2 regions of the Oceanobacillus luteolus genome follow, and region 2 is predicted to be linked to the other one. Evidence: a T-box and tRNA genes for the amino acid it is inferred to sense, from the RefSeq annotation. Region 2 holds a T-box; the other holds one or more tRNA genes.
What was found. A T-box is a leader RNA that pairs with one kind of tRNA and senses whether it is charged. The one in region 2 lies ahead of alaS (alanine--tRNA ligase), so its partner is inferred to be a tRNA-Ala.
Positions count from the first base shown of each region.

Region 1: it encodes a tRNA-Ala, which carries the amino acid that the T-box ahead of alaS (alanine--tRNA ligase) is inferred to sense. The anticodon was not compared.

Region 1 covers NZ_JBHUDE010000011.1:79,407-91,419, reverse strand. The annotation lists gene ACFSBH_RS03750 (hypothetical protein) at 1-158, shown strand, start outside; gene ACFSBH_RS03745 (hypothetical protein) at 449-616, opposite strand; gene ACFSBH_RS03740 (YvrJ family protein) at 655-819, opposite strand; tRNA gene ACFSBH_RS03735 (tRNA-Ala) at 1,214-1,286, opposite strand; gene ACFSBH_RS03730 (thermonuclease family protein) at 1,530-3,734, shown strand; gene ACFSBH_RS03725 (YhdT family protein) at 3,858-4,136, shown strand; gene panF (sodium/pantothenate symporter) at 4,133-5,566, shown strand; gene ACFSBH_RS03715 (DUF4097 family beta strand repeat-containing protein) at 5,723-6,523, shown strand; gene ACFSBH_RS03710 (DmpA family aminopeptidase) at 6,748-7,812, shown strand; partial or broken gene uvsE (UV DNA damage repair endonuclease UvsE) at 7,856-8,808, opposite strand; gene uvsE (UV DNA damage repair endonuclease UvsE) at 8,842-9,795, opposite strand; gene ACFSBH_RS03695 (RluA family pseudouridine synthase) at 10,022-10,930, shown strand; gene ACFSBH_RS03690 (hypothetical protein) at 11,069-11,203, shown strand; gene ACFSBH_RS03685 (NADPH-dependent FMN reductase) at 11,310-11,852, opposite strand; gene ACFSBH_RS03680 (MGMT family protein) at 11,943-12,013, opposite strand, start outside.
Region 2 covers NZ_JBHUDE010000164.1:96-12,108, forward strand. The annotation lists RNA gene ssrS (6S RNA) at 179-354, shown strand; gene ACFSBH_RS19615 (RsfA family transcriptional regulator) at 402-1,037, opposite strand; gene ACFSBH_RS19620 (replication-associated recombination protein A) at 1,310-2,587, opposite strand; gene cymR (cysteine metabolism transcriptional regulator CymR) at 2,855-3,274, shown strand; gene ACFSBH_RS19630 (cysteine desulfurase family protein) at 3,298-4,440, shown strand; gene mnmA (tRNA 2-thiouridine(34) synthase MnmA) at 4,455-5,567, shown strand; gene ACFSBH_RS19640 (tetratricopeptide repeat protein) at 5,583-6,245, shown strand; gene recD2 (SF1B family DNA helicase RecD2) at 6,288-8,651, shown strand; gene ACFSBH_RS19650 (hypothetical protein) at 8,719-8,922, shown strand; gene ACFSBH_RS19655 (AI-2E family transporter) at 8,960-10,027, shown strand; T-box leader at 10,069-10,274, shown strand; gene alaS (alanine--tRNA ligase) at 10,349-12,013, shown strand, end outside.

The DNA of each region.
Region 1 (12,013 bases), on a different contig from region 2:
TTCAGCGTATGTGGTTCACTGTAAAGACGGCTTCGTTCCCAAGGAATGGGATGAAAGAGGTAAAGTGGACTGGTATGGCTGGTACTTCATATCGACTACGTATGGAGAAATCAACAGATGATGTCCGGGTAATCGGCGTTGGTGTACTGCATAACTAAGCTGGCATCATGAATTGACAGTATGCACGACAATATTATAAGTATTCTTGTTTCTTATGAAATCTCCATCCCGGTATTTTGTAGTGTAAACCCTTACAAATATAATATAAATGACCATGATTAAACAATAGAAGATTGCCCTAGAGAAAAAGTGGGTGTTTTTCCAGTAAATGGAGGGTAAAAATAACACAGCACCATATTTGGATGTGTTATTTTTTGCAAAAGGAGCAGGATTGCCTTAAGCACGTTGTATGCAAAAGAACCTCAAATTATATTGGGTTCTCAATAAGTTATTCTTTCGCTTTCAGTTCACAATACTTCTTCACAAGATCGGAAGAATGACTCGCGTGCTCGATGAGTTTGTTTAGAAGTTGCTTTTCTTTTTCCGACAGGTCTTCATCCATCAGACATTTTGTGTAAAGTGTTTGGGTTTCTCTGGCTTTGCAGAAACAAGCCATCCCAAATCTTCCATTTTGATAACAATCACCCCCATCATCTACTTTTTATTATCAGCTTTAATGACATCGGAAAGATGCTTTATGATAGCTTCTAAATTATCTAATTTGCGTTCAAATCTAGCGAACAGGTAAATGGTTATAGCGATAGGGAACCCGAAGTTCCCTATTATCGAAATCCAAATAGGGATTAATTCTGGAATCATGTGGCATCCTCTCCAATCTTATAAAGTCTGAAAGGTGCTACTCATTAGAACCGTCTTATCGATTGGCTTTACCATCATATGGTGCGTATATCTAGTAAAGTGATTTCGATTTTTAAGATTAAATCAATAAAATAATTATTTCTATGGTTGTATTTTGAGAGTTCAAAATCTCTTTAGTATGTAGAAGGGGGGTGAGCTAAATGTTAATCATCTTGTAATTGAGAAAAGTTGGTTGGACTATACATCAAAAGGATGTGTAACATGCCTGCAAGCAGGAAGGGACTTACGGAGAATAGTGTGGGCAATATTTTTTACTATATTGCATGTGAAAGGCGATACTCATTATAAAAAACAAAAAACGCTCCATCCCTTGAAGGATAAGCGTTTTAAAATATGGAGCATGCGGGGCTCGAACCCGCGACCTCTTGCATGCCATGCAAGCACTCTCCCAGCTGAGCTAATGCCCCGTTAATAGTAAGAACAATATTTATTATAGGAGTAAACTAGAAATATTTCAAGTGAATTGTTATCGAATTAAAACAGTCTATGATTAGGTTAGGGACTATATAACCTTTTTCAAGAAATAATAGGAATAACGTCCTTTTTCCAGTCTGATTTAACGAAAAATTAATAGTAATATAAAAAATTACATGTAATATTTAAGATATCCGGTAAATAAGCGGAGGAAATTAAACTGAGGAGGGAAAAAAATGAGAAATCCAGTAAGTGAGAAGGCATTTCATCTACTGCTTGCTTTTGCTTTAGTCCTAATGAGTTTTACTGGCGTATTTGCTATTATTTCAACGGCTGAGAGCAATGAAGTTACGGCGGATGAATTGTTTATATCAGAGTATGTGGAAGGCAGTTCCTTTAATAAAGCGATTGAAATTTATAATGGGACTGGTGAGGCTGTCGATTTATCAGATTATCAAATATCACTTTATTCCAATGGAGCAGCACAAGCAACGCAATCATTGAATCTTTCTGGAACATTGGAGCATGGGGATGTTTACGTTCTTGCTCATGGTAGTGCAGATTCAGCTATCCTCTCGATTGCAGACGTTACGAATAATACAGTTATTAATTTTAATGGTGATGACGCTTTATCTCTAAATAAAAATAGCGAAGTCATTGATGTAGTTGGAGAAATTGGCGTTCGGGAAAACTTTGGCCAGGATAAGACTCTTGTCCGAGGGTCTGGAGTGACTGGACCAGTAACTGTTTATCAGGTATTAGATTGGGATGAGTATGCATCAAATACGTTTGCTTATTTAGGCAGTCATGTCATGGATGGCGTTGATCCTGTTGATCCACCAGAAGAACCGGGAGAGCCGGGGAATCCGGATGTTGATGAATATACGATTGATGAAGCTCGTCAACTTGCTGACGGGACAGTCGTCCGAGTGGAAGGAATTGTTACAGCAGATAGTCGCGCTTTAAGTAATGGTGCACAGTTTACAACTTATATTCAAGACGAGACAGCAGGCATTAATCTTTTTGCTTATAACCAAGATGCATTGCCTGATGTTAATAAAGGCGACAAAATTGTCGTTACAGGAGAACTCGCTACTTACAACGGGTTAAAAGAAGTAGTTCCTGCATCAATTGAAGTAGTGGCAGAAAATCAACCACTGCCAGAACCGAAGCAGATTACATTGGAAGATTTACAGAACCCGCAAATTGCAGAAAACTATGAAGGTCAACTTGTCGAGGTGCAAGGTTTCATAAACAACATCCCAGCTAGTCCGGCGGGTGGTGGGTATAATGTTTCCTTGATTGATGGAGACTTTAACGGTACAACTCTCCGTGTAATGGAAAACGCTCTGGATATTACACAAGTGGAGGAAGATTTCTGGTATGATATCACAGCAATTGTCAGCCAATATAATACATACCAGCTCATTCCTACAGAACAAGCTGACATTGTGAAAAGTGAAGTACAACCAGACCCGCCATCAGCTTCCGGGTATTATGAAGCAACTGTTGAAAGAATTACAGATGGAGATACAATTCGCATTCAAGATCCTGTATTTGGTGAAACTCGTATTCGATTCTTGAATATGGATACAGCAGAAACTTATGCAGCCAAAAACAAAGATCCAAAACGGGCCGAAATTAACGCGAACCAAAAGTATTATGGAGATTTAGCGACAGAGCATATTTCAACACTTATTCAGCCAGGAGATAAAATCTATCTGAAAGTAGGCGATCAGCCAACTGATGATTACGGTAGAATTTTGGCTGAAGTAATCCGTGAAGACGGCTTAAACGTCAACTTGGAAATGGTCCGTGCTGGATTCGCTTCAACTTACTTCCTTGCCCCGATTGATGAAGAAGCTTATCCAGTATATCAGGAGGCAGTAAGAACTGCTGAGGAACAAGGATTGGGGATTTGGAATCCAGAGAACCCATTATTGGAACTTCCATTTGCTTTCCGGGCGAATGATGACCAAAAAGGATTCCTTCGCTATGTAGGTAATTCTGACACGATGGAATATGTCGAACCTGATTTATGGTCAACTGTTCCAGTAGATAAACGTATTTTCTTTGTTAGTGCAGAGGAAGCAGAATCTTATGGTTTCCGCCCAGAAGGTTCTGAAGAAGAACCTGAAGAACCAGTAGATCCGGAAGAGCCGGTTGAACCTGAAGAACCGAACTATGTCGTGATTGAACCGAAGAAAAATAATGGTACTGCTACTATTCATAATAAAGAATTTGATAAGGTTCAAGATGGCGATCATGTATTAATCAACATTTATAACGAGAAAAAATCTCGCAGTCTCTTATTGAATAAGAAACAAGTTGACTTGTTGAAGGAAAAGAATGCTTATCTGACGGTCACAGATGGAACGAAGTCAGAGACGTTTAAAATGACAGATGTAAAAACATCCGTTTTAAAAGTAACTTTAAAGTAAAGATGGTAGCTGACTCAAGCATATTGCTTGAGTCTTTTTTATCTTAACGCTTCACGAATCATTTAGACTCGGATAGAATAAAGACATATATTTGGAAGTGTTCATTCCTAAGGGGGTAATTATATGGAGGAGAACAGAAAACAAATTGTTGAAAGAATCGCTAATCGTGAAGCTTTGATAGGTATTGGACTGGCATTATTTAATTTTATATGGTGGTTCGGATTTGCATATGGGCTAGGCAGTAAAGACCCATCAGAGTATACATATATTTTGGGTTTTCCAGCTTGGTTCTTTTACAGTTGCGTTTTGGGCTTTATCGTGATGGTGGTTATCTTAATCATCGTCATAAAGAAGTTTTTTGTTGATGTGCCATTAGATGAAGAGGAGAAGCGGAAATCATGAACTGGGAAGCGATTATACCATTATTACTATTTTTAATGATCATAAGCATCGTTGGGGTGTGGGCGAGTAAATATGTAAGAACGACGGATAGTTTTCTCCAAGAGTACTTTTTAGGCGGGAGAAGTCTTGGTGGTTTTGTTCTTGCAATGACGATGGTGACGACATATGGGAGTGCCAGCAGCTTCCTAAGTGGGCCTGGAGCAGCTTACAATGAAGGGTTAGGCTGGGTGTTGCTTTCTATGGCCCAACTCGTTACAGGATATTTCACACTAATGATTTTGGGTAAAAAGTTTGCCGTTGTCACACGACAGTATAAGGCTGTCACGATCGTTGACTACTTAAAAGAACGCTATCAGTCAAAATGGGTCGTCATTATTTCTGCCATCAGCATTTTATTATTCTTATTTTCTGCCATGTCAGCACAATGGATCGGTGGTGGCAGACTGATTCAGTCTTTAACGGGACTTTCTTATTTCTCATCTTTATTGATTTTCTCTATATCTATTCTTATTTACGTCATTATCGGCGGATATCGTTCGATTGCACTTACAGATGCGATTCAGGGAATCATTATGGTCTTTGGAACGTTGGTTTTACTGATAGGTGTTATTGTTGCAGGAGGCGGGGTTCCACAAATCATTTCAGATATGGCTGCTGAGAATCCGAATCTGATTACCCCATTTGGTGCGGAAGGGACACTTACTCCAGCGTTTGTATCGTCATTTTGGGTGCTCGTTGGGGTCGGAGTCGTAGCCTTACCACAAATCGCTATTCGTACGATGTCTTATAAAAATTCAAGAGCGATGCACCGGGGCATTATTATCAGCACAGTTGTTGTTGGATTCATTATGCTGAATATGCATTTAATTGGAGCACTTTCACGTCCTGTGTTACCTGGTATTGAAATAGGGGATACGGTAATGCCGCTTGTGGCACAAGAAGTATTGCCGAACTGGCTGACCGGAATTGTCCTTGCTGCACCGATGGCGGCGATTATGACGACAGTAAACTCCTTATTGCTCTTAGTTAGTTCAACCATTGTAAAGGATGTTTATTTAAATTATATTGAGCCGACCGCTGCGGAGAATAAAGTACGTAAAATTAGTATGGGAATAACCACGTTACTTGGAATCATTGTTATTTTATTATCTTTGCAGCCGCCGGATCTGATTATTTGGTTGAATCTTTTCTCTATGGGAGGTCTGGAAGCGACTTTCCTATGGCCAATCGTTCTAGGTCTTTACTGGAAAACAGGTAATAAATACGGAGCAATTGCTTCGATGGCAACGGGTGTAGGTAGTTATATTGTTTTTGAAAGTTTCTACCCACAACCATTCGGCATGCATTCCGTTGTCACATCAATTCTTATCTCTCTATTAGGTTATGTGCTGGTAAGTCTTGTAACAAAGGGGAAGATAAAAACTATTTGAAGATTGGACAGGGGGGAAACTCTCTGTCCATTTTTAGCATATCCATAAACCTAACTCCGTCTAGGGTCGGAGGATATTTCATACGATAGCATGTTGGAAAGAGAGCTTTTTTTTAATAAGCTAAGCTTAAGAATAAAGGGATGGGAGTGGTTTTAAATGGTGGGATTTTTTCATAAAATGGGGCATCCGATTGTACAAGAAAATACAGTAGAAGCTGAAGAAATTCGAGAGCTTGCTGTATATTCTGATGTGACGAATATATATTTTTCCGTTCATGATAAAAAACAAGTTCATTTGGTGCTTGAAACGTTTGAGAAGGGACCTGAACTTGGGGTACAGTTCATGGATCGAAGGTTGGAAATTAATCTGGAATTCCTTAAGAAAAGAAGTTTTATCCAAATGAAACAAAATACCAGTACACTTACGATATATTTACCTAGAGATTGTGCTGACTACTATCATATCCATTCTTCAGTTGGTAATATCCGGTTTACAGATTTATTTTTTATTGAAGGGAAGTTCAAGACAGGCGCTGGGAATATTAAAGTTGAGGATGTGGATGCGGAAAAAATTACAATAGAGTCCGGTGCAGGAAATATCAGATTGAATCGCGTTAATACAGAGGATTTACATGCCGTTTCAGGGGCAGGAAGTATAAAAGGGAGAGAATGCAGAGGGAAAATAAATATTAAATCAGGTGCAGGTAATGTTGATTTCCATGTGGATGGTGAGGATGATTTATCCATGAAATCTGGAGCGGGAAATATTAGCGTAGGATTCTCAGGTATTGCTAATCTGAATGCGGCTTTACAAGTAAGTGCAGGATTTGGTAACGTTCAAACAGATTTCCCACTGGAAGGAAAAAAGCCAAGTAACTTATCAGGAGTACTTGGTAATGGTGATAAACAATTTATCTTTAAAACAGGTGTCGGAAATATTAACCTATATTATCCCTGAAAAATATAAATGCTGAGAAAGAACACACGATAAAGGAATTCGTGTGTTTTTTTAATTGTCGTTAATTACGGAATGATAATTTTGCTTGGATATATGATAGAATGTATTTATTCTTTATAAGAAAAGTGCCAACTATTATACAACTTTAAAATCTAAGCAGTTCTGATTTCCTCTATAGACAAGAGGAAGCAATTGTTTTAGGGATTGCTTTGAGGAGGGTATCTATGCCTAACCAAAAAAGAATTAGAGATTATGGAATTAAGATAGGAAAATTGGAACCAGGTTTTTATAACTCGATCACGGATGTTGAGGGAGTGACTGTTGGCCATGTCACACTTGATGAACAAGATATTCAAACTGGAGTAACTGCGATTTTACCCCATCAAGGAAATGTCTTTAAAGAAAAGCTGGTCGCCTCCAGTCATGTCATTAATGGATTTGGGAAGTCGATAGGAACGATTCAAATCAATGAATTAGGCACATTGGAATCTCCTATATTATTAACTAATACATTAAGCATCGGAACAGCCACTGATGCATTAATCGGTTATATGCTAGAACAAAATCCTGAAATCGGCAGAACAACCGGTACAGTTAATCCAGTTGTATGTGAATGTAATGATATGGAACTCAATGACATTCGGAAGCGCTCCATTACGGAGGAACATGTTATTCAAGCATTGCGTCAAACATCAAAAGAGGTAATGGAAGGTTCTGTTGGTGCGGGAAGGGGAATGCTTTGTTATTCATTAAAAGGCGGTATAGGAACTTCCTCAAGGCTAATGGAATTGAACCATGGTACATATACAATGGGGGTTTTGGTTTTATCTAATTTTGGTACGTTAAGCGATTTAAAGGTGAATGGAAAAGCTGTCGGGGAAGAGCTGAAAAGAGCCCTGCCAAAAGCAAGGGAAGAGAAAGATAAAGGCTCCATCATCGTTATCGTCGCTACGGATTTACCTGTAACAGAAAGGCAGTTGAATCGGATAATCAAGAGGTCCGTGACGGGATTGTCCCGTACTGGATCCACCATCGCAAATGGTAGTGGGGAAGTGGTGATTGGATTTTCAACAGCTACGAAAATTCCTCATCAAAAGCCATCACATCTTCTCTCAATCCCCATGATACATGTGGAGGATATGGATATAGCCTTCCGAGCGGTTGGAGAGGCTACCGAAGAGGCGGTATTAAATTCACTTGTAACAGCAACGCGTGTTTCGGGACGAGATGGGAATGAAAGACTTGCTTTTAAGGATGTAGTAGAAGAGTATAATATAGAGTTAGGATAATAGGAAAAGGTGGTTTTCTGTGTGTCAGATGAACCACCATTATTTACTTCATTAGAAAGGAAGCACCATCTATTACTTCAATGTCATCCCTCTGCTTTACTTCCCCCATTAATTGAAAAAGTGCCTCATCTTTCCGCTTTGCTTCAATCATACAGTCGATTTGCGGGACACTTCCTTTAATTGCATGGAGGAATTGAAAGAACATATCGCTGTCTACATAGTCGGCATGGTGACGAAATGCTTTCTCGTTCTTTGGACTGGAAATATGCATTTTAATCGGGAGTGGAGAATGTTTCCAGGTGTCCACTACTCGATCCCAATGGGTTTCCCAATTTTGGTGTTGATGATGAGCGAGGTGATGGTGATAATCAAAGACTAAAGGGATGTCCAACTTTTCACATAAGTACAGCGTATCATCTAAGGTAAATGACGTATCGTCGTTCTCAAGCATAATCATGTTTTGGATAACCTTTGGGACGTCCATCCAATTATCGATGAACCGCTCGAGTGACTTATCCGTTTCCTTATAATTGCCGCCGACATGCATGACACAACGATGTGTCGGGTCAACCTTCATTGCTTTTAACAATAAATAATGCATCTTTAAAGTGCGGATGGAATTCTTCAAGACCTGTTTCTCTTTTGAGTTAATAAGAACAAAATGATCTGGATGGAAATCGATTCGTATTCCATGTTCTTCTGCAAAGTTTCCGAGCTTACGCAAGGCTTCATATAATTCCAGTCTAAAAGTTCTTTATGGTTTGCTAATGGAATGAGGCGAGAGGTTAATCGATAAAAATGAATGTCTGAGGCGGCATTATGTTTTAAGAGCCTCAGGGTATTCTGGATATTCGAAAGTGCGATACGCTCCAATTTACGAATCGCGGCTTCCCGATCAGATATTTTATTGAATTGGGCAAATGTCATCGTTTGGGATGGGGATGCGTTCGTCAGTTCCATACTCATTGCAACATAGCCGAGCCGTACAATTGTCACGTTTAACCACCTCATTGATTTTACATTATTTAATCACCATTCTACAGCAGCGCCTGATATACGTTTAACACTACGTATTCGAGATATCTCCTCAACCAGCCTGTGCATGGCCAAGTTTTTTTGTTTTGCTTCAATCATGATGTCGAAATCCTGATTCAGTTCTTTAGCCAATTTTAAGAAAGGAAGGATAAATTCTAAAGATACATGATCAGCATGTGAACGATATGCCTTTTCAGACTTTGGTGAAGATATATGTACTTTAGGTATTAGGTGAAAGTCATTCCATGTAGCGAAAATACGCGGTAAGTAGTCAGCTAAGTCACTTTCCGTTGGATTCGCCATATGGTGATGATAATCCAAGAGCATAGGAATACGCTCTCGTTCACACGTTATCAGAGTCTCCGAGACGTTATATGTTTTATCATCATTTTCCAAAGTCATGACATTTTTTATTTGAATTGGCAATTGTTTAAGATTCTGATGAAATCTAGTTAATGTTTTTTTCTTATCGCCGTAAGCCCCACCTATATGAATATTGATCAAACCTTGTTCCTCTGCATTCATCGCCTGGAGCATATCATAATGATATTGCATATCCACAACGGCATTTCTCGTCACTTCTTCTCTGGCGCTTGTAAAAAGTGTAAATTGATTAGGATGAAAACTTACCCTTAATTTAAATTTTTGTATAAGATCTCCAATTTCCTTCCATTCACGTTTGAAAGGAGTGATGAAGTCCCATTTCACTTCGGGGTGAGTGGCTAAAGGAACGAGTGAACTTGAAAGACGATATAATTCAATTTGATGTGCGATATTATAATATAAAATTCTTTTTGTATGATGAAGGTTTTGTGCAGTGACTGATTTTAATTTTTCCATTCTTTCTTCTTTTGGAAGCGATGAGTAGCGTGCAAATGTTAAAGCCTTTGACGGGCTGGCATCCCATAAATCCAATGCATTAGCTACGTATCCAAATCTAATTTTCATTTCCTTCCCCCTAAAGCTTTTAATATTAATATCTGTAATTGTTAATGGATGTATGCAGAAATGAAGATGGAGAAAATTTATAGGGTGTAAGATGGTATAGAAAGGGAAATTGAAGTGTAAGTAAACTTTTATGATAACTAATTTAGGTTATTATAATGATTAATGTTACTATTGATAGAAGTCGTCACTAGGATAACACTCATGATAAATTTAAGGAGCAAACAGTATGTCTAATAAAAAGTCCAATTATCGAAAAGACGCCAAATCGATAAGTGTTGAAGTAAAAGAAGCTGATGAACTATTAGCATTTCTATTAAAGGTAATGTCTAACCGAAGCAGGAATTCCGTCAAATCAATCCTTGCTAGAGGTCAAGTGACGGTCGATGATCATATCGAAAAGCAGTTTAATTATAACTTAAAGCCAGGTCAAAGGGTTACTATTTTAAAGAATAAAGCTGCAGTGAAGCAAGATGTATTGATCGGAATGAAAATACTTTATGAAGATGAACATATTATCGTTATAAATAAAGAAGCTGGATTATTATCTATTGCGACAGAAAGTGAAAAACAGCAGACAGCATTACACCAATTAATGAAATATGTGAAAAGAGAAGACCCGGACAACCGGATATTCGTAGTGCATCGTTTGGATAAGGACACGTCGGGTGTCATGATGTTTGCAAAAAGTGAACAAGTAAAAAGGAAACTGCAGGATAATTGGAACCAGACTGTTAAAGAGCGGATATATGTAGCGTTGGTTGAAGGTAAGGTATCCAAGCGGGAAGGCTATATTACTTCTTGGCTGCGAGAAACAAAAACACATCTCATGTATTCCAGTCAAACACCAAATGATGGCTTATTTGCGAAAACTAGATATAGGGTCATCCAAGGGAATAATGAATTTTCATTGTTGGAAGTGAGTCTGGAAACCGGCCGAAAAAATCAAATTCGTGTCCATATGCAGGATTTGGGCCATCCTGTTGTAGGTGATAAAAAATATGGATCAAAGAAGAGAAATGCGATTGGCAGGCTTGGGTTACATGCAAGGACCTTAACTTTCCTTCACCCGGTAACAAATAAACAAATATCTTTTAAAGCTGATATACCAGCATCATTTCTTAATAAATCCAAATAAACGATTGTTTTAAAAAATGCATTTTGGACGAATAAGCAACGAAAGTCTTTTAATGATAACTCATGGAATTTCAAAGATGTGAATAATAACGGTGTATTTTCAAACACTAATAAAAACTTCACACTAGGAGGAATGATCTTGAGTAATAAGAAAAGACAGTTCAAGGAAAACACACAAAGTGGGGAGCATCGCAACGGACGAAAAAGTCAATACAAAAATTATAATGCTGAAAAAGGTGAAGCCCCTAACGAATACTTGAGTAAAAGGGATTAACAATCTAGTTATTGACATAAAAATAAACATCATCGCTTTAAACAGCCATGATGTTTTTTCATTTGTATTCATTTGACCTCATTTTATCTTGTTTTTAAATGAAATGCTACCTGTTTAAAATCCCTTTTTGTAAATAGATCATTTCTTTAGCCAGTTTTTCCATTCTGTCATGGATTCTTTCATCAATAATTTCATTGCTTTCAATATCAAATGCATCATTATGAATAAAAACATTCCCTGTCGGGGTTAGCCCTTTGAAATAATTTAAAATGGATCCCAAGTGGTATTCCAAAACAAGAAAATGTCTATTTGTCCAACCTGTTGCGACCATCCCGGTCACTTTATTTTTAAAAGCATATTCAGGTAGATGATCCAGCAAGTTTTTTAATGCACCAGACAAGGATGCCTGATAGATAGGGGTCCCGAACACTAAGAAGTCAGCAGCTAATATTTTTTTGACGACGTTCCAGGTGTCTTCGTTATATCCTGATAAAGGAAGGCCTGAAGCGAATTCAATATCGTAATCCCTTAAGTCGATTAATTCCGTTTTTATCGAAGGGTCATGGCGTCTAGCTGCAGCAAGTACACCACCAACAGCAACGGATGTTTTTTCTCCGGCAAGTGCTCCTGATACACCAACAAGTTTCATTATCCATCCCTCTTTTCTTTAAAGAGTTTCATGAGACTCGAAGCTCCATATATTTAAAGGTTATATTATGGAAGATTATCTCATTTTGGACTAGTCAAGGTCAATATAATCGGATTGCCAATTCACCCTATATTTCTCCAGATCTACTCTACCTGAAGCAT
Region 2 (12,013 bases):
TCCCAGCCTCAATTTTCAATATGAAGAATTAGCTATTTGAAATAAAGTTTATTTATTATAATTGGGGGTAAACCTCTACTAAATTAGAAATATAATTCCTTCGTTTATTTTATGGGGAATGAATTGATAAATAAAAATAACTATGTTAATATAAATTTACAAATAAATAAATAATTCAGTAATCCTGATGTGTACGTTCATACAAAGTGTATTGACCGAACAACAGATGAAAGGGAGCCTGGAGTTTCCATGCTTCATCCCGTCCACCGGACGAATATATGCAGTATGGAACAGGGCACCCACCTGCTAATAGCGGGATCAAAACTTTACATGGACGGCACGATCGGGATTTGTAATAAAAAAATCACGCAGAGGGTTCTGCGTGTTTTTTTATTGAGCAACTAATTAGAGGGATTCGCTAGTTGCTCCAAGTTTCCATTTTTATCCATCCTAAAACTAGGGGAAGTAAATGAACGCTCATCATTCAATACTGTCATGCGACGAGCGCGATCCATAATTTGAATGAATGTCTGGTAATCTTCCTGCATGGTCTCCAATTGTTTTTCTGTCTGTTTTAATTGTTTTTCCAGACGGGCATTTTCCTCTTTTAGTTGTTGGTTTTCTTTTAAGGTAATCTCCATGTTTGCTTTTGATTGATTAGAAGCGTAATAATCTTGTTTTAAGTTTTTCAAGAATGTTAGAACCATATCAAAAGTTAGCTCACTAGAGTATTCTACCTGGTTACCTGTATTGGTGACAGGCGTGGTTGGTTTATCGAGAGACTTGACATTTTGCCTCGCTTGTTTTCTTTTTAATTCTTTTCGTTGTCTTTTTGCAAGATCAATCGCATTAATATATTTATTACGGACTTCAGCGTTCCAGCGAAAGCCACAAGCGGCAGATGTCCGGTTGAGCTTGTCCCCAACTTCCTCAAAGGCATTAAGCTGTGTACTGCCTTCTCGAATATGACGCAGTACGGTTTCTGCCAATAGTAAATCATCTTCATGGGACCAAGCATCCTGTCTGACTTTAGCCATCTTACCCAACTCCTTTTTCTCGTGGTATAGTAGATTATAAATATATCCATCTGATAATTTTTTCTCATGGAACACGTTCTGCTTCAGTTGGTATTCGATTTGTAATCGCTCTTTCATCCAGACGGCATTTCAGACTAGAAACTTCGCTTTGGAGTTTAGCGGTTACTATGATTACGGATTCCAACATGCTTACTGAACGTTTTTTTCATTATGAGAAAAACTAGATTATCATGTTGATAGTTATTATTACCTCAAGAAAAAGGAATTATACGTTAATCATTTAACTCTCGTAGAATTTTTTCGTAAACTTGCTTCATTGCCGATTCGAATTTACCCGTATCTTTTGGTTGATAATACTTTTTGCTTTTAATTCGATCTGGCAAATATTGTTGAGAGACCCAGCCGCCATCATAATTATGTGGGTATTTATATTCCACCCCTCTACCTAGTTCTTTTGCCCCTTTGTAATGGCTATCTTTTAAATGCAGTGGAATATCACCACTTTTTCCGGATCGTACATCACTAAGTGCAGAATCTAAAGCTTTATAAGCGCTATTGGATTTCGGGGACAAAGCTAGTTCAACAATAGCAACTGCCAGGGGAATTCTAGCTTCTGGAAAACCTAGTCTTTCAGCAGATTGCACAGCTGCAAGAGTCCTTGGACCGGCCTGCGGATTTGCCAATCCGATATCCTCATATGCGATTACTAACATTCTTCTCGCGATACTATCAAGATCACCTGCTTCAATTAATCTAGCTAAATAATGAAGCGAAGCATTAACATCACTGCCTCGAATGGATTTCTGAAAAGCGGAGAGGACATCATAATGGGCATCTCCATCTTTATCATGTGAAAAGCTTTTCTTTTGCATACATTCTTCTGCAGCTTCAAGATTGATCTGGATGATATCGTCATCGTTAGCCGGGGTTGACATGGCTGCAAGCTCAAGACCGTTTAAAGCTGCACGCAAGTCCCCGTTTGAACTGGTTGAGAAATGTTCGAGTGCATCCTCACTCAACTCAATATTCATCTTTCCTAAGCCACGGGTATCATCTTCGATAGCTCTTAGTAATGCTTCTTTAACATGTTTGGGTTCTAGAGAATGCAGTTCAAAGAGGTGACACCTACTGCGGATTGCAGGATTTATAGAGTGATATGGGTTACTAGTTGTACAACCGATAAGAGTAATCAAGTTCGTTTCCAAGTGAGGAAGAAGAAAGTCTTGTTTCGCCTTATCCAAACGATGGACCTCATCAAGAATAAGGACGATTTGTCCACTTAATTTGGCTTCCTCGACAACGATCTCCATATCTTTCTTTTTATGTGTTACCGCATTAAGCAATCTCACTTGCAAACCAGCTGTTTTGGCAATTGCAACCGCCGTTGACGTTTTACCAGTGCCGGGAGGGCCGAATAGTATCATAGAGGCGAGCATATTTGCTTTGACCATCCGGTGAATCAATTTACCTTCACCGACAAGGTGTTCCTGCCCGATAATTTCCGAAATGTGAGTAGGTCTCATACGTAAAGCTAATGGTTGTCGTTTCATTTAAACCGTCCTTTGTCATTATCTAGTTTCATTGCCAGTGACATAACGAATGGATTATAATCCATATGTTATAAAACGGCTGTAAGGTATTTCTATTAGTTATATAATTAAAGCTTAAGCTTGAAATCGCAGAAATGCAAGAGAGATATAATTCATGTTATAATAGCGAATAGTATACAATGAACGATTGGAATTAAACGCTGATTATTGGACAGTAATTTAATTTTCTCGTATAGTGATGACTTATATTGTAAAGAGGTGCAAAGTATGAAAATTACAACTAAAGGAAGATACGGATTAACTATAATGATTGAACTTGCAAAGGAATATGGGGAAGGACCGAAGTCATTGAAGTCCATTGCCCAAGAGAATAATCTATCTGAACATTATTTAGAACAGCTAGCTGCACCTCTTAGGAACGCCGGTCTTATTAAGAGTGTGAGGGGTGCTTACGGAGGCTATAAACTTGCCAAGGAACCAACAGAAATCTCTGCTGGTGACATCATCCGTGTATTGGAAGGACCAATCACACTAGTGGAGGGTATTGAAGAAGAAAAACCTGCCCAACAAGCATTATGGATAAAAATCCGTGATGCCATTCGTGGGGTACTGGATAATACGAGCCTAGAGGACTTAATTCAGGCTGATGATAATGAAACAGAAGAAGCATACATGTTCTATATCTAATGAATAAGGAAAGGAATTCTCCTATGAAAGAGATTTATTTAGACCACGCAGCTACAACGCCAATAGCTGCAGAAGTAGCAAACGAAATGATTACAGTTTACCAAGAAGTCTTTGGTAACCCATCCAGTGTCCATTCTTATGGAAGAAAAGCACGAAAGATGTTAGATGAAGCAAGGAGGCTTGCTGCATCCAGCATCAACGCAAACGAAAAAGAGATTTACTTTACGAGCGGGGGTACAGAAGCGGATAATATCGCTTTAATCGGTACTGCGTTGGCTAACCGTGACAAAGGGAATCATATTATTACAACGGCCCAAGAACATCACGCTGTACTTCATACTGCTGAATATTTGGAATCCATTGGATTTGACGTAACTTATTTATCAGTCAGTGAAACAGGGCGTATTTCATTAGATGAGCTAGAGAAAGCTCTGCGTGAGGATACTATCCTCGTTTCAATCATGTACGTAAATAATGAAACGGGTGTTATTCAACCAATAGAAGAAATAGGAAGTATTTTAAAAGAACATCAAGCCTATTTTCACACAGATGCCGTACAAGCATATGGTTTGTTGGAAATCGATGTAAATGCGCTTCAAGTCGATTTATTGACTACTTCAGCTCATAAGATCAATGGGCCAAAAGGTGTCGGTTTTCTATATGCCCATGAATCCGTTCCAGTTCAAAATTTATCTTTTGGAGGAGAACAGGAGAGAAAACGAAGAGCTGGTACAGAGAATGTTGCTGCGATTGTCGGATTTAGTAAAGCAATAGAGCTTGTCAAGCTAGAGCGTGAAGAAAGAAACAAACAGTACCAACTATATAAAGAATTATTTGTTCAGCAATTAAGAGAAGAAGATATTGAGTTTACATTAAATGGCGAACAAGAGAACACGATCAGTGCGATCGTCAATATAAGCTTTCCAGGGACAAATGTAGAACAGGTGTTAACGAATCTGGACCTTTCTGGAATTGCAGCATCTAGTGGAAGTGCTTGTACAGCCGGTAGCGTTGAACCTTCACACGTTTTGAGTGCGATGTTTGGAGAAAATAATCCATGTACAACAAATTCCATCCGGTTTAGTTTCGGTAGTGCAAATACGAAAGAGAATGTAATCGAAGCAGCGAAACGGATCGCTAAGATTATACGAAGATTAACAAATTAAGGATTGTGATAGAAATGAACGATAATAAAAATATTAGAGTGGTTGTCGGGATGAGTGGTGGTGTCGATTCATCGGTTGCCGCCTTACTTCTAAAAGAACAAGGTTATGATGTTGTCGGTATTTTTATGAAAAACTGGGATGACACTGACGAATTTGGAGTGTGTACGGCGACCGAAGACTTTGATGACGTTGTCCGTGTATGTAATCAATTAGATATCCCTTACTACTCCGTTAACTTTGAAAAAGAATATTGGGATAAAGTATTTACTTATTTTCTAGATGAATATAAAGCAGGCCGTACTCCAAATCCTGACGTTATGTGTAATAAGGAAATTAAATTTAAAGCGTTTCTTGATCATGCAATTTCTTTAGGTGCAGATTACTTGGCCACTGGACATTATGCTCAAGTCAGAAGGGAAGACGGAAGAGTAGAACTTATCCGCGGCGTTGATGAAAATAAGGACCAAACGTATTTCCTTAACCAGCTCTCAAAAGACGTGTTGGATAAAGTCATGTTTCCGTTAGGTCACCTTAATAAACCAGAAGTACGCGAGATTGCTTTGAAGAATAATCTGGCAACTGCTACAAAAAAAGATTCTACAGGGATTTGCTTTATTGGTGAAAGGAATTTCAAAGAATTCCTTAGTGAATATCTTCCAGCACAACCAGGTGAAATGCAGACACTTGCTGGTGAAGTGAAGGGAAGACACGATGGACTCATGTACTATACTATCGGGCAAAGGCAAGGTCTTGGAATCGGTGGAGCTGGGGACCCATGGTTTGTTGTTGGGAAAAATCTAAAAGAAAATGTTCTTTATGTAGAGCAAAGTTATGCGAATGATAAATTATATTCAGATGCATTGACTGCAACGGATGTAAATTGGATCAACCCAGAAGTGGTAAAAGAAAAGTTTACATGCACAGCGAAGTTCAGATATCGTCAAAAAGATAGCAAAGTGACAGTCACTGTATTGGAAGATAATAAAGTCCGTGTAGATTTTGACAAACCGGAGCGTGCGATTACACCAGGACAAGCTGTTGTATTTTATGATGGTGAAGTATGTCTTGGTGGAGCGACTATTGATAAAGTGATCAAGGAAGAACAGCACCTTGAGTATGTAGGTTGAGTTAGGGGTTTATACATGGAGAAAAATAGAGAAGCCATTCGTATGATGCAAGAAAAAAAATACGAAGAAGCAGCAAAATTATTTAATGAAATAATAGAAGAAAATCCGTCCGATCCATTAGGGTATATAAACTTTGGGAACCTATTAGTAGAGCTGCAAGAAAACGAACGTGCAGAGCGCTTTTTTCTAAAAGCAATCGATTTGGATGAAAATGCCGCTACTGCATATTATGGCCTTGGTAATCTGTACTTTGAACAAAATCAATTTGAACATGCTGCAAAATATCTTCAGCATGCTTTGGATAAAGGTCTTGAGGATGCTCATGTTTATTACTTGTTGGGACTATCGTTGCAGAATAAAGAAGAGTTTCGTTTAGCATTGCCATATTTATTACGGGCTACAGAATTACAACCAGGGGAAACAAATTATCTTTTTCAATACGGTTTGTCTCTTGCCCAATGTCAGTTAATTGATGAAGCGAAGAGTGTTTTTACGAAAGTAATCGATTTTGATAAAGAGCATAGTGACGCTTACTATAATTTAGGAGTAATTGCTGTTTTTGAAGAAGATGCAAAACAAGCGTTAGCTTATTTTGATACGGCCCTTCAAAACCAATCTGACCATTATTTGGCTGCTAACGGCAAGAAACAGGTGGAAGAATTTTTAGAAAATCTTTAATGTCCCGCACCTCAACTATAATGAATAGCGGTGCGAGATGTTATGGCGAAGAAGCCAGCATGTAAAATTTTAGCTATAACGAAACGAGAGGTTTTACAAATGGAAGAAAAAAAGCAAAATGAAAAGGGATATATACGAGGAGTCGTTCTTTATACAATTTTTCAAAATCAGTCGGAGAACTTCTCAATCATTAAAGTGAAGATTGAAGATACAAATGAAGAATATGATGAAAAAGAAATTGTTGTTAAAGGTTATTTCTCTGAACTTACGGAAGAAAATTCGTACTATTTCTATGGAACCTTTGAACAACATGCACGATTTGGGATGCAGTATCGTGTCGACTCCTACCAAACTTATATTCCTGATACAAAGGAAGGCCTGATTTCATACCTTTCCAGTGATCTTTTTTATTCCATTGGTGTAAAGACTGCAACAAAGATAGTAGATAAACTTGGCTTAAATGCTATTTCTCATATTTTAGAAGACCCGGAATGCCTGGATGGGATTCCGGGTATTACTAAAAAGACGCGTGACCAATTACATAAAAGTTTAGAAGAGCATCAAGGGTTTGAAAGAATCGCAATCACTCTTTCAAATTATCAGATCGGCTTAAAAATGGCTCAACAAATCTATCAAGAGTATAAAGAAGATGCTATTATCAAACTTGCCGATGATCCTTACCAACTTGTTTTCGATATTGAAGGTTTTGGCTTTCAAACTGCGGATCGAATTGCAAGAATGAACGGGCTCGCAGTCGACCACCCTACTCGTACTGGTGCTGGTTGTGTATTTGTCTTGCAAAGAAGCATGCAAGATGGACATGTGTACTTACCATATGACTATTGTATAAGAGAAGTCATCCAATTATTAGGGTTCCAAATAGAAGAACAAGTAGTGATGGAGCAATTGGATACTTTAAATATAGAAAAGAAAATTATTATACATGATGGGAACGTATACTTGCCTTCCTTGTATTATGCTGAGGATGGTTTTGCGACGAACCTGAATAGGATTATGCAAAGCGAGCTTGAAGATAGAACGACTCTCGCAGAACTGATGAAAATTACAGGTGAAATCGAGGAAGAAGAAGTGCTTAGCTATGGTAAAGAACAATTTCATGCGATTGAAAAATCACTAAGCTCAAGGATTATGATCCTAACCGGTGGGCCCGGTACAGGTAAAACTACTGTAATTAAAGGGATTGTAAAAGCGTATGCAGCTATCCATGATGTATCCCTCGATATCGATGATTATGAGAAGAAAGCTGAGTTTCCTTTTGTTTTGACTGCTCCGACTGGGAGGGCGGCCAAACGTTTAAGTGAATCAACTGGGTTGCCGGCATATACGATTCACCGTTTGCTTGGTTGGAATGGAACAGATGGTTTCGATAAAGATGAACATGAACAATTATCTGGCCGTTTTTTAATTGTTGATGAGTTTTCTATGGTCGACATTTGGCTGGCCAATCATCTATTTAAGGCTATTCCTGATGATATGCAAATATTAATGGTAGGTGATGAAGACCAACTGCCTTCGGTAGGTCCCGGTCAAGTTCTATCTGACCTGCTGGCAAGTGATAAAATACCTGTTGTAAGATTACAAGAGGTTTATCGTCAACAAGAAGGTTCAAAAATAATTGAACTCGCCCATGAAATAAAAAACAATGCTCTAACTCCACAATCATTGAAAAAAGCAAAGGATTTCAGTTTTCTCTCCGTAAATAATAACCAAATTGTAGAGGCAATCACAAAAATCTTTAAACATGCGATGGATAAAGGTATTGATACGAATGATATTCAAGTTCTTGCACCGATTTATAAGACAGAAGCAGGAATCAATCGGATTAATGAAGAATTACAGCAAATGCTCAATCCAAAAACAGATAAGAAAAGGGAAATCCAAGTTTCTGATGTTTCTTACCGTGTAGGCGACCGTGTCATTCAACTAGTTAATCAACCTGAAGATGGTGTGTTTAACGGAGATATTGGAGAGGTTGTAGCGATTTTCTTCGCTAAAGAGAACAAAGAAAAGAAGGATCAAATAGTTATTGCATTCGATGAGAGGGAAGTGGTGTATGAAAGACAAGACTTCCTGAACTTTATGCATGCTTATTGTATCTCCATTCATAAATCACAAGGCAGTGAATTTCCGATTGTCGTATTGCCTGTTATTTCTTCCTATCATCGTATGCTCAGGAAAAATTTATTGTACACAGCAATTACAAGAAGCAAGGAATCTCTCATTATATGTGGAGATAGCTCAGCTTTTATGCGTGGAGTTACCACCATCGATACGAATCAGCGTTATACTTCGTTAATTGAACAGCTTGAAAAAAGAATTGAAATAGAACCTCAAGTAGATTCATCTGAAGAATCAGAAGCACTCGATCCTTATGATTTTATGTAAAATAGGTATAGACCTCTCGAAATACGGTTAGGATAGTGTTATATACTGACCGTGGAGATGATGTAGAATGCACTGTCCTAACTGTCGAGGGAAGAACCTTGGTAAGATAGGCGTTCAATTATACTATTGTTGGACGTGTTATATTGAACTTTCTATTGAAAAAGGGAAGCTTAATATGAATCAAATAGAACCTGATGGCAGCTTAAGTCCATTAAATGACTTATTTCCCGAAGAAGAAAGAACGATATCAGAAGATAGATTGCTATCCTGAATATCGTGATTAAAATAAGTCTCTTGGAGTGTTGCCATTGCTTCACCGGATAGATGGAAAAAAACTAATATATATTTTATTGATTGGTATTTTACTTTTAGTATTTTCTTTTTTGATCTTAATAACTTATCCTTACTTTAAGGAGCTTTTCTCCTTTATATGGCGGCTTCTACTGCCTTTTTTTATTGCTGCTTTTATTGCCTATCTACTTTTTCCGATCATTGCTTTTTTAGATCGGCAGCAAATTCATAAAGGGCTTGCTGTCTTGATTATTTATGTTCTATTTTTTGGAGGTATCGGATTTTTATTTTATCGTGTCTATCCCTTGGTAATTCATCAAATGAAAGATTTGATCGACAACTTCCCGCAATTTATAGAATTGTATGAGGCTTCAATTAACAATCTGTATGATTATACTGCATTTCTCCCTGAGACGGTACACGATAAAATTGATGAACTGCTCCTCAGTTTGGAAAATTCATTGGATATGTTATTGACGAGGCTCGTTGATGGATTTCTGCATATTTTCGATATGATTATTATCATAACTGTAATCCCTGTCCTCGTATTTTATTATATTAAGGATTATCAGTTGATGAAGAATTTCATCAAAAGGTTTATACCGAAAAGACTCCATGCTAGAGTAAAACGAATGGTCTATGCAATTGATGAAGGACTTGGAGGTTATATCAGGGGACAGTTTATCGTAAGTATATTTGTTGTACTGGTCACCTTAATCATATTTAAATGGATTGATGTGCCCTATGCTCTTTTGCTTTCCATTTTACTTGGCTTAACCAATATTATTCCATACTTTGGTCCAATAATTGGTGCCATTCCAGCTGTCATAATTGCGTATGCCTCATCACCAAGCCTTGCAATTTATGTAGTCATCACCATTTTTGCTGTTCAGGTCATTGAAGGCAATCTCTTATCCCCATATATCATGGGGAAGAACATAAAAATCCATCCAATTGCGATTATCTTTGTTCTACTTCTAGGTGGAGAATTGTTTGGTATACTTGGTATGATTCTTGCTGTTCCAGTTCTTGCGATTCTCAAGGTGATCTTTAAGCATTTACCATATTTAATTAGTACCGATTGACAAGAGAAAAATTATTATCTATACTATCGCTAAACACATATTTTAAAATGATGAAAGTGCCGAGTACATGGAGTTCGTGTGACAGAGAGGGATGAAGTGCTGAGAACATCCTCACATGGAAACATGGAATGCTACACTAGAGTACGGCTAATCCCCGTCGGTTTCAAACCGTTAACATGCATAAGTGATGAATAGTAGTCATTCTATTCATAATTAGGGTGGTACCGCGAATAATCTCGTCCCTGCATAGAGCAGAGAGGGGATTTTTTTATTGGTTTGATTAGATGATTACTGAATGTAAATATATAGGAGGATCAAATGATGAAAGAATTAAATTCTGCTGAAGTTAGACAAATGTTTTTAGACTTTTTTAAGGAAAAGGACCATCAAATTGAACCAAGTGCTTCTCTTGTACCAAATGACGATCCGAGTTTATTATGGATCAATAGTGGTGTCGCTACATTAAAGAAATATTTTGATGGGAGAGTCATTCCAGAGAATCCACGAATTGTAAATGCTCAAAAGTCCATCCGAACAAATGATATTGAGAATGTCGGTTACACTGCAAGGCACCATACATTTTTCGAAATGCTAGGTAACTTTTCGATTGGCGATTACTTCAAGGAGGAGGCAATTCATTGGGCATGGGAATTTCTTACAAGTGAGAAATGGCTCGGCTTTGACCCGGAATTATTGTCAATCACCGTGCACCCAGAAGATGATGAGGCTTACGATATCTGGTTGAATCAAATTAAAGTACCTGCAGAAAGAATCATCCGGTTGGAAGAGAACTTTTGGGATATAGGCGAAGGGCCAAGTGGACCAAACTCTGAAATATTTTACGATCGAGGACCTGAATATGGGAATGATCCAAATGATCCTGAACTATACCCAGGTGGAGAAAATGCACGTTATTTAGAAATATGGAACTTGGTCTTCTCCCAGTTCAACCATAATGCTGATGATACGTATACGCCACTCCCTAAGAAAAACATTGATACAGGTATGGGATTGGAACGAGTGATGTCCGTCATTCAAAATGTGCCAACCAACTTTGAAACAGACTTATTCCTGCCTATCATTGAAAAAACAGAAAGCATCGCTAAAGTTAAATATGGGAAAGACGAAAAACAGACTATCGCATTTAAAGTGATTGCAGACCATATTCGGACAGTCAGCTTTGCAATTGGAGATGGTGCACTACCTTCGAACGAAGGACGCGGTTATGTTCTTAGAAGATTAATTAGAAGAGCTATTCGATTTTCCAAGGAAATAGGATTAGATAAACCATTTTTATATGAGTTAGTAGATATTGTTGGAGATATAATGAAGGAATACTATCCACAAGTGTCGAATCAAAAAGATTATATAGCCAAAGTTATTCGTTTAGAGGAAGAGCGATTCCATGAAACGTTAAATGATGGATTGGATATTCTTACAACTATTATCGAGAGGGAAAAGTCAGCAGGCAACAAAGTTTTTCCTGGAGAAGCAGTATTTAAATTATATGATACGTACGGTTTTCCAAAAGAGCTTACTGCTGAATACGTAGAAGAACACGGCTTTACGATTGATGAAGAAGGCTTTGAGAAAGAGATGGAGAAGCAGAGGGAACGTGCAAGAAGTGCTAGACAGAAAGTTGATTCAATGCAGGTCCAAAACACAGCATTGAGCGAACTTGATGTAGAAGGTGAGTTTATTGGTTACGATACGTTGGAAACGAACGCTACAATAACGGCAATTGTAAAAGATGATTCTGAAGCAGAGATTGCAAAAGAAAATGATGAGGTTCTGCTCTTTTTATCAGAAACGCCATTTTATGCAGAGAGTGGTGGACAGATTGCCGATAAGGGATGGATTTACACAGAAAGTGCATCAGCTTACGTTGAAGATGTACAAAAATCCCCTCAAGGTCTTCATATCCATCGAGTGACGGTTAAAAGTGGTGAGTTGCAAAAAGCTGAGCAAGTGCGTGCTATTGTAGAG